Regions from separate parts of the Paenibacillus sp. FSL M7-0656 genome, predicted to be linked through region 2. Evidence: riboswitches for the same ligand, from Rfam matches in the RefSeq annotation. Region 2 holds a riboswitch; each other region holds the start of a gene.
The links. Region 2 has a riboswitch for S-adenosylmethionine ahead of mmuP (S-methylmethionine permease). Riboswitches for the same ligand answer to the same signal wherever they lie in the genome.
Positions count from the first base shown of each region.

Region 1: it holds a riboswitch for S-adenosylmethionine, as region 2 does, so the genes downstream of both, MHI01_RS24130 (methionine ABC transporter ATP-binding protein) here and mmuP (S-methylmethionine permease) in region 2, are expected to answer to the same signal.
Region 3: it holds a riboswitch for S-adenosylmethionine, as region 2 does, so the genes downstream of both, metA (homoserine O-acetyltransferase MetA) here and mmuP (S-methylmethionine permease) in region 2, are expected to answer to the same signal.

Region 1 covers NZ_JBBOOT010000001.1:5,470,251-5,475,543, reverse strand. Annotated here, with positions in the region: gene MHI01_RS24140 (MetQ/NlpA family ABC transporter substrate-binding protein) at 36-875, opposite strand; gene MHI01_RS24135 (methionine ABC transporter permease) at 950-1,609, opposite strand; gene MHI01_RS24130 (methionine ABC transporter ATP-binding protein) at 1,610-2,644, opposite strand; SAM riboswitch class I at 2,771-2,912, opposite strand; gene MHI01_RS24125 (Cthe_2314 family HEPN domain-containing protein) at 3,042-3,758, opposite strand; gene MHI01_RS24120 (COX15/CtaA family protein) at 3,922-4,809, opposite strand.
Region 2 covers NZ_JBBOOT010000001.1:5,182,032-5,187,324, forward strand. Annotated here, with positions in the region: gene MHI01_RS22750 (spore germination protein) at 1-245, shown strand, start outside; gene MHI01_RS22755 (spore germination protein) at 284-1,384, shown strand; gene MHI01_RS22760 (Ger(x)C family spore germination protein) at 1,381-2,583, shown strand; SAM riboswitch class I at 2,654-2,755, shown strand; gene mmuP (S-methylmethionine permease) at 2,848-4,260, shown strand; gene mmuM (homocysteine S-methyltransferase) at 4,238-5,293, shown strand, end outside.
Region 3 covers NZ_JBBOOT010000001.1:2,237,600-2,242,892, reverse strand. Annotated here, with positions in the region: gene MHI01_RS09655 (HRDC domain-containing protein) at 1-619, shown strand, start outside; gene corA (magnesium/cobalt transporter CorA) at 690-1,625, opposite strand; SAM riboswitch class I at 2,077-2,200, shown strand; gene metA (homoserine O-acetyltransferase MetA) at 2,437-3,354, shown strand; gene MHI01_RS09640 (PLP-dependent transferase) at 3,379-4,566, shown strand; gene MHI01_RS09635 (trans-sulfuration enzyme family protein) at 4,563-5,293, shown strand, end outside.

The DNA.
Region 1 (5,293 bases), 290 kb from region 2:
TTAATAGCTTCACATCATATCATACATATCGTGAATTATTCAGTTGCAGGTTCAACTGCACCTTTATAACGTTCTTTGATGAATGTTTTCACTTCTTCGGAGTGCAAAGCAGCAGCCAGTTTTTGGATTGCATCTGCATCCTTGTTGTCCTCACGGGAAACGAGGATGTTTGCGTATGGGTTACCTTGCAGATCTTCGATCAGCAAAGCATCATTCGCCGGATTCAGGTTCGCTTCAAGCGCATAGTTAGCGTTGATAAATACCAGATCTGCTTCATCCAATTGACGAGGCATCATGGCTGCATCCAGCTCGATGATATCCAGGTTCTTCGGATTGGCTGTGATGTCTTGAATCGTAGATGTAATATTCGTGTTGTCTTTCAGCGTAATGATACCTTCCTTCGCAAGCAACAACAGTGCACGTCCACCATTGGATGGGTCATTTGGAATTGCTACTTTTGCGCCATCAGCCAATTCATCCAAAGACTTAATCTTCTTGGAGTATCCACCAAAAGGTTCAACATGAACAGGTGTTACAGAAACGAGGTTGAATCCACGTTCTTTATTCTCTGTGTCCAGATAAGGCTGGTGCTGGAAGAAGTTCGCATCCAATTTTTTATCAGCAAGTTGCTGATTGGGTTGTACATAGTCATTGAACGTAACGACTTGCAGACGGATACCTTGTGCTTCCAGTTCAGGCTTGATGCTTTCCAGAATCTCTGCGTGTGGTGTAGGTGAAGCTCCAACTTTCAATTCAACTGTACGAGGTGCACCTGCTGAATTGTCTGCGCCGCTATCGGCGTCCTTGTTGTTTCCGCAAGCTGCGAGAACCGCAATCAACATAAGACTAAGTAGAGCAAAAGACCATTTTTTCATGTGTAAAACCCCTTCTCTAATCATTTTGTCATGTGGCATCTGCATTAATGCATATCCATCATGTTATCTATGTGTTATTTCCTGGTGAAAAATGTAACCAAGCGATCTCCAGCCATCTGGAGAATTTGCACTAGAATGATCATCGACACTACGGATATGATCATAATTTCATTTTGATAACGGAAGTATCCATAGTTGATTGCCAGTGTTCCCAGACCTCCACCGCCAACCATGCCCGCCATCGCCGTATAGGAGACGAGCGTAACAATGGTGATCGTTATACCAGCAAGCAGTCCAGGCAGTGCCTCAGGCAGTAACACCCGTCTTACAATCTGTCCGGTCGATGCACCCATCGACTGTGCCGCTTCAATGACACCACGATCAACTTCTCGCAACGTCGTCTCCACCAAACGAGCAAAATAAGGAGCTGCTGAAATCACCAAAGGAGGTATAACGCCGAGCACCCCCGTAGCTGTACCGACGAGTATACGAGTGAATGGAATAAGAGCAACAATCAATATGATAAATGGGACTGAGCGCAAAATATTCACAATCAGGGATAGTATAGTGTACACTGCCCGTGACTTAATCGAAGCAGATCGGGCTGTCATGAACAGCAGTACTCCGAGCGGTAAACCTAAGATAACGGTAAACAAGCCTGATACACCCAAAATTTGCAGTGTCTCTATGGAAGCTTTACCAACCTCTTCCCAACGTACGGTTGAAAAATCCATCTAACGAAGCACCTCCACATCAAGTCCCTCAGCGGTTAATTCTGATATCGTCCGATCAATCGCATTTGAATCACCCTCGAACCGAACGGTCAGCTGCCCATAAGGAACCTGTTTGATCGTAGAGATTGTACCTTGCAGGATGGCAAAATCCACGCCTGTTTTACGTACCGTTCTAGACAAAATCGCTTCATACGTTTTGTTACCCAGAAAGGATATCTTCACAAGTTTGGAAGCAGCACCTGCCTGCAATTCAACGCCTGCATTTGCCAGAGCGGTCTCTTCCAGAGCAAGTCCAGCTTCATGGTCACGCATCATGAAGTCCCGCGTAATCGCATGCTGCGGCTTCAGGAACACGTCTGTTACAGGTCCTTGTTCCACAATGCCACCTTGATGAATGACAGCCACCTTGTCACAGATGTTCTGAATGACATGCATCTCATGTGTGATCAGCACAATCGTAAGGTTGTACTTTTCATTAATGTCGAGTAATAACTTCAGGATTGAATTTGTCGTCTGCGGATCAAGTGCCGAAGTAGCCTCATCACAGAGAAGAACATTTGGGTCACTTGCAAGTGCTCTCGCAATCCCTACACGTTGTTTCTGGCCGCCCGATAATTGAGCCGGATATTTGCTGCTGTGGTGCTCCAGACCAACCAATGTAAGCATTTCCTTCACTTTGCGATCAATGGCTTCCTTGGGTGTATTCACAAGCTTTAGTGGAAAAGCTACATTGTCATATACCGTTGCCGAAGATAACAGATTAAAATGTTGAAAAATCATCCCGATTTTGCGTCTCTGTTGCTGCAATTCGGTTTTGCTCAGTTCAGTCAGGTTGATTCCGTCGACCCATACCTCACCCTCCGTAGGCCGTTCCAGCAAATTAATGCAGCGAATCAATGTGCTTTTTCCAGCTCCGGAATGGCCAATCACACCGTAGATTTCACCCTTTTGGATGCTCAAATTCAGCTCGGATAACGCTGTTGTAGATTTTGCCCCTTTGCCGTACGTTTTCGTTAAACCTTTTAATTCAATCAATCGCACTTGCCCCTTTCCAAACACCTACATGTATCTTTACCCGATCTAAAGGAAAACTCCCCTTAAAGTACAAAAAAAGAGCCCTTTGCAGATACAAAGAGGGCTCTTCACGTGAAAGAATATACCTTCTCATCTGCCAAAATCGTGTCTTGCACCATTTTGTAGGAATTAGCACCTAACATCTATAACGAATGATACATGTATCATGTCATTACAAATCGGTTGCCGGGCTTCATCGGGCCTGTCCCTCCGCCGCTCTCGATAAGAAATATGTTGTTGTAGGATTTTATAAGTTCATGTAGTTTATGCTTTATAATGTGAACGTAACTTCCGAAATATCAGTTATATCCATGTAACATTCAATTGAAACTCAGTATATTCCAAGTATTCCGATTTGTCAAAGGGAATTATTTCTTTTCCATATTTTGTTGATATAACTATAAGAGGCTGTTAACGTTTCACAGACCATATCGACGCCCTGACGCATTTCCTGCACATGCTGATTCAGATCCTCCAATTTCACTTTACCTTGCAAGGTCTGATGTAACTGCCACAGGTCATCGTGCATTTCTGAGTTCATGTAGTGAATTTCCATATTACGTCGCTTGCGCAGCTTGCTCATCGGCTCACGATAAGAGTCCTTGATCTGTATTAATTGCAACGCAAGATCATGATGTTCCCTCGCATAGTCGAACTGTCTTAACACAGTAAAATAAGAAAAATGCGCTTTGGTATTTGAAGTATTCAACTGGAATATTTCATTTAATACTGTGCCGACTTTATCCAGAATGGCAAAGCAGCGGATAAAGCCATCTTTGTAGAAATACACATAACGTGCATACTCGGCTTTTTCAGTCGCCGTCATATCATCCGTTGAGCCTGCAACGACCTTTTTGCGAAAATGAGCAGCAGCGAAACAGCTTTGCTCCAGTTCATCCAGTGAGGAGATGAGTCCCTGAGTCCACACATACAGTTTCCGATAGTCATGCGTGGGATCATGGTCCACATGCATTTGTCGTTGAAATAGCTCAAGCGTATGCGCCATTGCGTCCATCGCTGCCTTCAATTTACCTTCGTTTATACGTGGCTTTTCCCCCAACAACGTTCGCAGCATATCTAACCTCCTCTTTTCCAAATCAACAAGAATTCATCACCGTGAACGAAACATCATTCATTCCGTGTAATTGCTGCTTGCCATAGGTTGCCCTGATCCCTCTGACATCAAACAAAGTCCACCTGTCCAATGATGTACATCACTGGATGGTGGACTTTCATATTTAAAAACGATTAGCCGGGCGATGTAGCTTGTACACCAGGAAACTCATATACGTTAAGACTCCGAACAATATGGCGATATCTAGCATATGAGCAAGAGCTACGAACATGTATACTTCCGGACGGTTCATTGTCACCATCATGAAAATACCAATGACTACTTGCATCAGAATAAGAACAACGGATACCACACCCAGAGTACGCATTTCCTTGTTGTCCGGATGATTACGGTAAGCGAAATGACCCAGGATTGCGATAACAATCACGAGCGACGCAGCTGCTGCACGGTGAGCAAAAGCAACCGCTACCCCACCCGAAAGCTCAGGAATAATCTGCCCGTTACAGAGCGGAAATCCAGAACATCCGCCGGCAGAATCCGTGTGACTCACAAATGCACCTGTGTATACCACGAGATATGTGTAAATGGTGGAGAACCAGACCAGATTCCTGAATTTTTTGCTAACCCGAGGGTATTTATTCAGGCGCTCCAATCCGCCATCTTTGGCCTCCTGCCTTATGCCCAGCGCCATCATTAGAGAACTGGCAAAAGCAATCAGTGCAAAACCAAAATGCAGTGCCATGACTGCTGAAGATTGGGAGAAGACAACGGCAAAAGCCCCCATGATTCCCTGGACGATAACAAATACCAGAGTTAAGAAAGAAAACAATTGCAGGTCACGGCGTGACTTGCCAAACCGCAGAAAAGCAACAAACGAGGCAATGGACAACAGTCCAGCCAGTGCACTTACAGCGCGATGGGAATATTCAATGAGTGAAGCCACAGTATGTGCGGGAACGAGTTTTCCGTTACATAAAGGCCATTCTGTTCCGCAGCCAAGGCCCGATTCCGTTTTGGTTACGATGCCTCCACCAAAAGTGGCCAGAAACATGACAAGACAGGTTAATACGGTTAACCATTTAAACAAAGTTAAGTGTTTCAATTTTTTCTCACCCGCTGTTGGTTTAAGATGGCGAAGAATATTCTCCGCTTGTTTCGGTACTTTGACACTTATTTCACAACTAAATTCATTATACCGGATAAAATGTTCATTGACGTCGCGCTTTGTGACAAAATGTTAACGTCTGGTGAAATAATGACCCGCAGGTCATTGAGGATATGTAATTGAGGGATATGCCAGTTCAATTGTGTCTTAAACAGAATCCTGAACACACAAACGCAAACGCCATTTCCCTATTTCAAGAGAAATGGCGTTTCATCTAGTATACCCTTTTACAACATGAACCTGTCATACTTTTATATAAGTTCAATGAAACATCTACACAATAACGGAGAGGACAGAAATAGCCTGAAGAAGCGGAGCTAAAAGCTTTCTGAAAGAAAGCTGCATCGGAAGCATATGCTTCGCCTTTATC
Region 2 (5,293 bases):
TAAGGATTCTACGATTTGCCGCTATGTTCAGCGCAGCCGTACTCGGATTGTTTGGCGTGGTTATGTTCTTTCTGCTTGTGTGTACACATCTGGCACGACTCTCAAGCTTTGGCGTACCTTATGTTGCACCAGCCGTTCCCTATCACATGAATGAATGGAAGGATTTTGTTATCCGTGCACCGCTAAATATGATGAGAATGCGTCCCAAAATGACTAATCCGATCGATGATGATCGGAAAAAATAAATGGAATTCCATCTACTGAAGGTCTGGAGGTGAACTAAGTGAATGGCTCCCAAGGAAAGCTAACCACGACACAGGCCGTTGTAATTATTGTCAATTACATGCTTGGTGCCGGGATATTGACACTACCTCGAACGACCAGCAAAGCTGTCGGAACACCGGATGTCTGGATTTCCATTATCCTATCTGGATTCATTATCATAGGTGTGGGAATAATTCTGGTTACCCTGTGTCGCAGATTTCCGGAGAAAACCGTCTTCCAGTTCACCCGTGAGATTACGGGCAGCTGGATTGCTTACATACTGGGATTGTCTATGATTATGTATTTCATAGTTATTGCCGCATTCGAAATCAGAGTTATGGCTGAAGTGACTGGGATGTATCTGCTCGAACGCACCCCCACCTGGGCGATTGTGATGGTCTTCATGTGGATCGGTGTATATATGATTTCAGGCGGGCTTGGCGTTATCGTACGTGTGTTTGAGATCATCCTTCCGATTACGATTATTATATTTGTGATTGAAATTTTGCTTAGTAATCAGCTATTCGAGATTGGCAATCTGAGACCCGTCCTCGGTGATGGGATTATGCCCGTTTTCCAAGGGTTGAAGCCTTCACTATTATCTTATACGGGCTATGAGGTGATGTTAATCATGACTGCCTATATGAAAAATCCGAAGAAGAGCAATAAAGCGATGACCTGGGGGATACTCATATCCACTATTATCTACTTGATCACGGTGGTGATGGTTATAGGCAGTTTATCGCTCGATGGCATCAAAACTCGAACCTGGCCAACGCTGGATTTGGTAAGAAGCTTCGAAATCCAGGGTCTGATATTCGAGCGTTTTGAATCCTTATTGCTGGTCATCTGGATTATGCAAATCTTTTCGACTACAGCAATTACACATTACTGCGCTTCGGTGGGTATTCGTGATTTGTTTCGTTCCAAAAAAATCAAAGGCATCATGTACGGCCTGCTGCCGTTCATTTATCTGACAGCAATGATACCCAAAACAGTGGATGATACCTTCGTACTAGGAGATATGCTAGGCAATGTGTCCGTATTTTTGTTTGGCATTTTACCTCTGGTACTACTGTTGTTAAGTCTGATTCGCAAAAAAGGAGGCAAGCATGCATGATTACATTCCGCATGTTGTTACGCTTAGCCACTGTATTATGCATTCTCTTAACGATATCCGGATGTTGGAGCAGTCGAGAGATAGAGGATCTAAGTGTCTACGTTGGTCTTGGGATCGATATCGGCAAAGAGACGGAATTTGAGGAGAACATCGCCAATCAGGGAGGAGGGTATTCCAAGCAGAACAATGTGACAGCCACGGTACAGATTGCTCCCGGTAATTCCAGCAGTCAGAAGAGCCAACAATCCGGTTCGCCTGCTTCTGGTAAAACGTCCTATTCCAATGAACAGCTTACCGGAGATTCCTTGCTGCAAATCTTTCGTCAGTTTGCACTGAGACGAGATCATCCGCTCATCGGACATCATCTGAAGGTTATCGTTGTGTCCAAGGATATCGCCAAAAAGTATGGTCTGGACCAGCTGCTGGATTTTGTACTTCGGGATAACGATATTCGTCCTAACTGTCTAGTGTTGATTAGCCATCATCGCGCTGTTGATGTACTGACTTCAGATGATCCTTCCCGGATTCCAGCATTTTATCTTACAGGCATTACCGGTAATTCATACTTGTCCAATAAAATCCTGGACCCCGTTCTACTCTCCAAATTAGATGCACAAATGCAATCCGGTTCCAGCTTTTTGCTCCAGAATGTACTGAACTTCAATGGAGAGGACAAGTTCTCCGGTGCCAGTATCTTTGATGGGAAAACAACCAAATTCATCGGGGAACTCAGCCAAACGGATCTAGAAGGGCTATCTTGGCTTAGACCTAAAGAAAAAGGAGGTATCTTGAAGACATACAATAAAGAGGGGTTCACTGTTGTATATGAAATGAAGAAGAAAAAAACAACAATAATTCCAAAAGTGGTTGGCGATGATATTTCATTCCATGTGAAAACTGAATCCGAAGGCTGGTTGATGGAGGATTGGCGTGCTCCCGAGGAAGAGGAAAAAGGTGCGTATCTCAGTGAATTGGAAAAAGAATTTGCTGAACTTGCCAAACAACAGATTCGACAGTTGTTATACAAACTGCAGCATACCTATAAAGTAGATGTTGCGGATTTTCGGGATAGCTTGCGTATTAAAGAACCTAAAACATGGAAAAAAGTCAAAGACGATTGGGATAAAATTTTTAGCACCGTGCCGATCACCTATGAGGTAAAGACCACCATCACGAATCCGGGGTCTTCCACCGAATAGCGAGGTGTGCCATATATTATTTAATTGTTGACACATTCATGATAGATCGCTATATTAGTAAAAAATCATTTTCTTATCCAGAGAGGTGGAGGGACTGGCCCTTAGAAACCTCAGCAACAGATCTGAAGGATACTGTGCTAATTCCAGCGGGTGAAAGCCTGATAGATAGGAGCGTTTGTTTTTATTTGTCAGTAACGGCGCACTCTTTAGGAAGAGTGGGTCTTTTTTGTTTTTTCTGGATGAAGAAGTAGGGGAGCAGCAGGTATGGAGAACAACAACGACAAAGGCCATTTTCAGCGGAAAATGCAGGCACGGCATGTGGTCATGCTCTCCCTTGGTGGAGTGATTGGAACAGGATTATTCCTCAGCTCGGGTTACACGATTCAGCAGGCTGGACCACTTGGGACCATTCTGTCTTATCTGATCGGAGCGATCGTCGTATATCTGGTGATGCTCTGTCTTGGTGAACTGTCTGTTCATATGCCAGAGACGGGAGCATTTCATAGCTATGCAGCCAAATATATCGGACCGGCAACAGGTTACACGGTAGCTTGGTTGTACTGGTTAACCTGGACTGTTGCGCTTGGCTCCGAATTCACAGCCGCTGGATTGCTTATGCAACGCTGGTTCCCATCGGTAAACGTATGGATATGGAGCGCGGTTTTTGCACTAATGATCTTTCTGTTTAACGCTCTAACGGTGAAATTATTTGCGGAATCCGAGTTCTGGTTCTCATCTGTAAAAGTAGTGACTATCGTAATCTTCATTATTATCGGTGGCGCAGCCATGTTTGGGTTCATTCCCATGGCGGATTCTGAACCGGCTCCATTTCTATCGAATATAACCGCATCCGGGTGGTTCCCTCATGGGGCTACAGCGATATTGATGACCATGCTTGCTGTAAACTTTGCCTTCTCAGGCACCGAGTTAATCGGGATTGCCGCCGGTGAGACGGAGAACCCGGAAAAGACGATACCAAAGGCTATTCATACAACGCTGTGGCGGTTGGTTATTTTCTTCATCGGAACGATTGTTATCTTGTCGGCCTTGCTACCCATGTCGGATGCCAGTGTACTGGAAAGTCCATTTGTAGCGGTAATGGAGCGGGTGGGTGTACCCTATGCAGCAGATATTATGAACTTTGTTATTCTGACGGCGATTCTCTCTGCTGCCAATTCAGGCCTATATGCATCTTCACGTATGCTCTGGTCTCTGGCTGACAAAAGAACGATCTCTCCGTGGTTTGCCAAATTGACCAAAAGCGGGGTACCCCTGAATGCACTTCTGATTAGTATGGTGGGTGGTGCGCTGGCATTGCTGTCCAGTATTATTGCGCCAGGTACGGTGTATATTACGCTGGTTTCCATTTCAGGTCTGGCTGTCGTTGCGGTATGGATGAGCATCAGCGCTTCCCAATACATGTTCCGCAGACAATATATCCGGGAAGGACATGCGGTCAAAGATCTGGTCTACCGCACACCACTGTATCCGGTGGTACCAATTGTTTCATTTATATTATGCCTGGCTTCATGCATAGGTATTGCCTTTGACCCGACACAGCGAATTGCGCTGTATTGTGGGGTTCCGTTTATCGCAGTATGTTACGCTGCTTATTATCTGACAGAACGTGTGAATAAGAAAAGAGGACAAGTACATGACGCAAGCACAACAGAATAACCCCATAGAACAGATCCTTCGTGAACATCCGGTCATGATTCTGGATGGAGCGTTGGCAACGGAACTCGAACAGCATGGATGTAATCTGGATGATCCGCTCTGGTCTGCTCGCGTATTAATTGAGAATCCGGATGTTATCGTTCAGGTCCATGCAGATTATTTTCGAGCAGGAGCCGACTGTGCGATTACATCCAGTTATCAGGCGACGGTGGATGGTTTCCGCAAGAGAGGGATTGATGAACAGGCAGCACTGGAGCTGATCCGCAAGACGGTGGAACTGGCAGCGCAGGCGAGAGATGACGTGTGGGCAGAAGTGCAGAGTAGTTTAGTAGAGAGAGAAAGCTCAACAGGTCAGCCTGTAGAAGCTCCTTCGGTACGTTCCGAGAACGTGGAGAATGAGGCGCATTTAACAGATCGTACAGGGGATCGCAAAGAAGACTGTCTTCGTTCACGTCCAATTATTGCCGGGTCCGTTGGACCGTACGGCGCCTATCTGGCGGATGGTTCTGAGTATGTGGGTCATTACGGCGTGTCGGATGAGACGCTTGTCGCATTTCACCGTCCGCGTATGGCGGTGCTGCTTGAAGCAGGTGCTGATATTCTGGCGTTTGAGACGATTCCTTCCTTGCAGGAAGCACAGGTGCTGGTTGATGTACTGAAGGAGTTCCCTCATGCGTATGCTTGGTTATCTTTTTCTTTAAAAGACGGGACAAGCATCAGCGAGGGCACACCGCTTGAGGTATGTGCACAGACGTTTGGCTCCGAGCCGCAGATTGCGGCGATTGGCCTGAACTGTGCTCCGATGGAAGTGGTGACGGAAGCAGTGGGTATTCTCAGCAGTGCTAGCGACAAACCTGTTATTGTGTATCCGAACTCAGGTGAGACGTATGATGCAGTGACGAAGACGTGGAGCGGACAGGGTACCTGTGGCAGCATGAGTGATGCTTCGAAACAGTGGGTTGCTGCGGGCGCGCAAATTATTGGCGGCTGCTGCCGTACTACGCCACATCAGATTGGTGCACTTGCGAAGAAA
Region 3 (5,293 bases), 2.9 Mb from region 2:
GTATTTTATTGCAACCAATCGTCTGCTGCGTTTGATCAGTGCCTTTGTTCCGCAATCGCTGGATGAACTGATGCAACTGCCGGGCGTAGGAGAGAGCAAAGCGACTGAGTATGGTTCGGAATGGATGGAGATTACAAACGGGCTGGAGCGTTCAACGACATTCCCGCTGGACTGGGTATACACGGCGCTGAAGGAAGAAGAGTATGAGAGTTGGTTATACAAGCAGAGAGAGCAGAAGTATAAGCAGGAACTTGATAAGTTCACCACGCGTAAGCAGGTGCTTGAAGGCATGAAGGAAGGGTATACGTTAGAGGAGATTGTTAATCGATCCGGATTATCCCGACGCGAGTTGGTTGAGCTGTTAGAGGCACTGGATCACGAAGGTTATGACACCGATTGTCTTCTTGATGTGGAGCTGGCAGTGATGCCAGAGAACGAACAAGAGGCCGTATGGAGTGCGTATGAGGAGCTGGGAGATACGTTCCTGAAGCCAGTATTACATAAGGTGTATGGAGGAGAGAAACCCGATGGAGGAAGTCTGGAGCAGGTCTATGAAAGGCTGCGCATGATTCGAATCCGCTTCCGTCGGCACGCAGAGACAGAGAAGAATGTTGGTTAATAATCAGAAATGAAAAAAGACGAGGCGTTTCTCCCGGAGGAGCGCTTCGTCTTTGTTATTTCATACGAGTTCATACCCAGTCTTTCTTGCGGAAAATGAAGAACATGCTCAGGCCCAGGGTAACCATTAGGCCAATCACAACAAAATAGCTGTATTTCCAGTTAAGCTCTGGCATATTCGTAAAGTTCATGCCGTATATACCGGTAATGACCGTCAGCGGCATGAAGACCGTGGTAATGGCGGTAAATACACGCATGATTTCATTCGCCCGGTTCGCAATACTGGATTGGTAGGCTTCTCGCAAGTTGCCCATCAGGTCGCGATAAGTTTCAAAGGTTTCAGATATTTTTACAGCATTCTCATAGATGTCACTGAAATACTTTTGCAGTTGATCATCGATGAGACGCAGATCTTTTTTGTTCAAGGTGTTAATGACCTCTTTCTGAGGTCCAAGGACTTTTTTCAGCCACAGAATCTCACTGCGCAGCCCGATGATCTCATTCAGATGTGACTTTTTGGTATGCATCAGAATGTCTTCCTCAAGCTTCTCGATCCGTGCTTCAATTCGGTCACCTACGGTGAAATAATTATCAACAATCAAGTCAACCAGCAAATACAGCAGACGATCCGGTGTACTGATTTCCTGTTCCCACAGGATGGGTTTCAGTGTACGCAATTCGCTGACCTTGTGCTTGGTAACACTAATAATGAAATGTCTGCCGAGAAACAGGTTGACGGCACGTAGAAATATCTCTTCATCATCAAAACGGATGCTATTAATCACAATAAAATAATGGTTCTCATAAATTTCAATCTTCGGACGTTGTTCTTCGTCACTAAGACAGTCTTCCACAGCCAGATCATGCATCAAGAACAGCGGCTGAAGTACCGCCAAATCGTCTACGTCTGCATCAATCCAGTAAAATCCTTCCGCTGGTGGAGTCAGCGCCTGCTGAATGTCGTCCACCGGAATAAAAACACCGTTGTTTACCAACCGGATTTTCATCGTTAATCTACTCCTTCTGCACCCGCCAACTTGGCGGATATTATCATTATGGGCGCAAAAAGAACAAATCAGCCGGTCGGCAGCGGAGCCTGGAGATCAGGGCTACGTTCACTATATAATCAAACGGAAGTCACGTCCCGCTGCCGGCATGCTGATGTCAATTCTCTATGCAGTTTGTCGGAATTCGGCTGCCAGTCAGGCCTCGGGTCGCCATCCATTTAATATGTCACCTCTCACATAAGGGTTTATAACACCTTGTTTAGTATACCGCTGGTACAAGGTGCTTTCAAGCGCAAAAATGTGTCTATTTCGCGCCCTGAGGCAGTGTATGACAACGGATGATGAACGGTTCCGATCTGGGAAGCAGACATCGAACTGCATCTTGACGTGAGGGCATTAATGTAATAAAGTAGACGGTGAACCATATTTAATTACAATCTAATACAGCGAAATCTTATCAAGAGTAGGTGGAGGGACTGGCCCGATGAAACCCGGCAACCGGCGGTATACCGCACGGTGCTAATTCTTGCAGCGACTAAGTGTCAAGTGGCACTGTTGTAACTGAGAGATGAGAGAGGCGCATATCTTTTTTACATATGACCTTTCTCGAAATCCGAGGAAGGTCTTTGTTATATGCCCCGACTTCTCAGCAGTGATTTTCGCTAAGGAACTTGAGGTTGTTTGTAACGTTGGATGAAAGAGCAATTCAATGTTTTTACAAGCTCAAGGCAGTCTATAACTGTATTGATGTGAAGACATCAAGCCAGGGGTGGCTGCATCTATCTATGCACAAGGAGGAGTTAGACTTACTATGCCAATCAAAATACCCGATACTCTACCAGCAAAAGAAGTACTTGAAGGAGAGAATATCTTCGTCATGGATGAAACTTCTGCATATCAGCAGGATATTCGTCCACTCCGTATCGCTATATTAAACCTGATGCCCACAAAGGAAACGACCGAAACACAATTGCTTCGTCTGGTGGGAAACACGCCTATTCAGGTGGATGTCGTTCTCGTACATCCCAAATCCCATACGTCGAAGAATACGTCTCAGGAGTATTTGGATCTGTTCTATAAAACCTTTGATGAGATTGAGCACCGCCGTTTCGATGGAATGATTATTACGGGTGCCCCGGTGGAACAAATGGATTTCGAAGACGTGAACTATTGGAATGAAATCCAGGAGATCTTCGAATGGACCAAAACCAATGTGACTTCAACCCTCCACATATGTTGGGCTTCCCAGGCAGGTTTATACCATCATTTTGACGTACCCAAGGTTGCACTTGATGAAAAGTGTTTTGGCGTTTTCCCACATACCATCAATAAACCACATGTTCCATTGTTGCGTGGATTCGATGAAGTATTCAACGTTCCACATTCCCGTCATACGGAAGTGAGACGCGAAGATATTGAAAAGAATGAGAATTTAGAGATTTTGGCTGAATCCGAGGAAGCGGGGATCTTCCTGGTTGCTACCAAAGACGGCAAACAGATTTTTGCCACAGGACATGCCGAGTATGACCCGTTCTCATTAAAGTGGGAGTATGACCGGGATGCAGCCAAAGGGTTGGATATCGCATTGCCTAGACATTATTATCCGAATGACGACCCTTCCCGTGTGCCACCAGCTACTTGGCGCGCTCATGCCAACTTATTATTCTCTAACTGGCTCAATTACTATGTGTATCAAGAAACACCTTACGATATTGGCCCGCAAATCTAATCGAGATTACAGGAGGATGCAGCAATGGAAGACAACAACAAGTTGAAAATCGAAAGCCGCTTAGCACAAATTGGGTCCATCAATGAACCGGTAACAGGCGCCATTAACTTTCCGATCTATCAATCCACTGCGTTTCGCCACCCGAAGCTTGGACAAAGCACGGGGTTTGATTATATTCGTACGACTAATCCAACCCGTAAAGTATTGGAAGAAGCCGCCGCAGCGCTGGAGTCCGGTGATGCAGGGTTTGCCTGTAGCTCGGGAATGGCCGCGCTGCAAACGATCTTCGCCATGTTTGGTCAAGGGGATCATCTGATTGTATCGCTGGATCTGTATGGTGGAACCTATCGTCTGCTGGAACGAATTCTGTCCCGTTTCGGCGTAACTGCAAGTTATGTGGACACGAATGACCTGGCAGCACTGGAGAAGGTTCGTCAACCGAATACAAAAGCTGTATTTATTGAGACACCAACCAACCCACTGATGATGATCACCGATGTGGAAGCCGTTGCTTCCTGGGCGAAAAGTTACAACCTGTTGACCATTGTTGACAACACGTTGTTGACTCCATTTTTCCAACGTCCGATTGAACTGGGTGCCGATATCATCATTCATAGCGCTACCAAATATCTGGGCGGACATAATGATGTGCTCGCCGGTCTAATTATTACCAAAGGTGAGGCGTTATCTGCAGAGATGGCGTTCCTGCATAATTCCATTGGAGCGGTATTATCTCCAAGTGACTCCTACCAGTTGATGAAAGGTATGAAAACGCTGGCTCTTCGCATGGAGCGTCATGAGCACAATGCACTTACTATTGCCAAATACTTGCTTGAGCACCCAGCGGTGGTTGAAGTGTATCATCCAGGCCTATCCGATCATCCGGGGTATGAAATACAGAACAAACAATCCACCGGTAATACAGGTATCTTCTCTTTCAAAGTGAAGGATGCACGTTATGTTGAACCGTTGCTACGTCATATCCAACTCATTGCTTTTGCCGAAAGTCTCGGCGGAGTCGAATCACTCATGACTTATCCGGCAGTACAGACTCATGCGGATATTCCGCTTGAAATTCGTGACGCCGTAGGTGTAGATGACCGTCTGCTCCGGTTCTCCGTAGGCATTGAACATGCAGATGATCTGATTGCAGATCTCGGCAATGCTCTGACAGCTGCACAGCAGGAAGTGGAAGGAGGCGTGCACTCATGAGGGAGTCCAACAATAAGCCCAATTCCGAGTTGAAATTTGATACCAAATTGCTCCATTTTGGCGATGAGATTGACAAAACGACCGGAGCCTCAAGTGTACCGATCTATCAAGCATCAACATTCCATCATTTTGATATCTTCAATCCGCCTCAACATGATTACAGTCGTTCGGGTAATCCGACACGTCAGGCTTTGGAAGATTACATCACATTGCTGGAGGGCGGCGCACGAGGCTTTGCCTATTCTTCGGGGATGGCTGCGATCTCAAGCGTGTTCATGATGTTCTCCGCAGGGGATCACATGATTGTAACGGAAGATGTATATGGAGGTACGTATCGTTTGCTTACTTCCATATTAAGCCGTATGCAGATCGAGACAACCTTTGTAGACATGACGAATATAGATGAAGTAAAAGCGGCACTCAAGCCAAACACCAAGGCAGTTTATATGGAAACACCGTCCAACCCTACACTGCGAATTACGGATATCGCTGCCGTAACTGACTGGTCGAAGGAACATGACCTGATCACAATTCTGGATAACACCTTTATGACACCGTACTATCAGCGTCCAATTGAGCTTGGTGTGGACATCGTCGTACATAGTGCTACGAAGTTTCTCGGAGGTCACAGTGATGTACTGGCAGGGTTAGCGGTTGCTCGCACGGAATCACTTGGCGTACAACTGAAACAGTTGCAAAATGGACTTGGAACTGTACTCGGGGCACA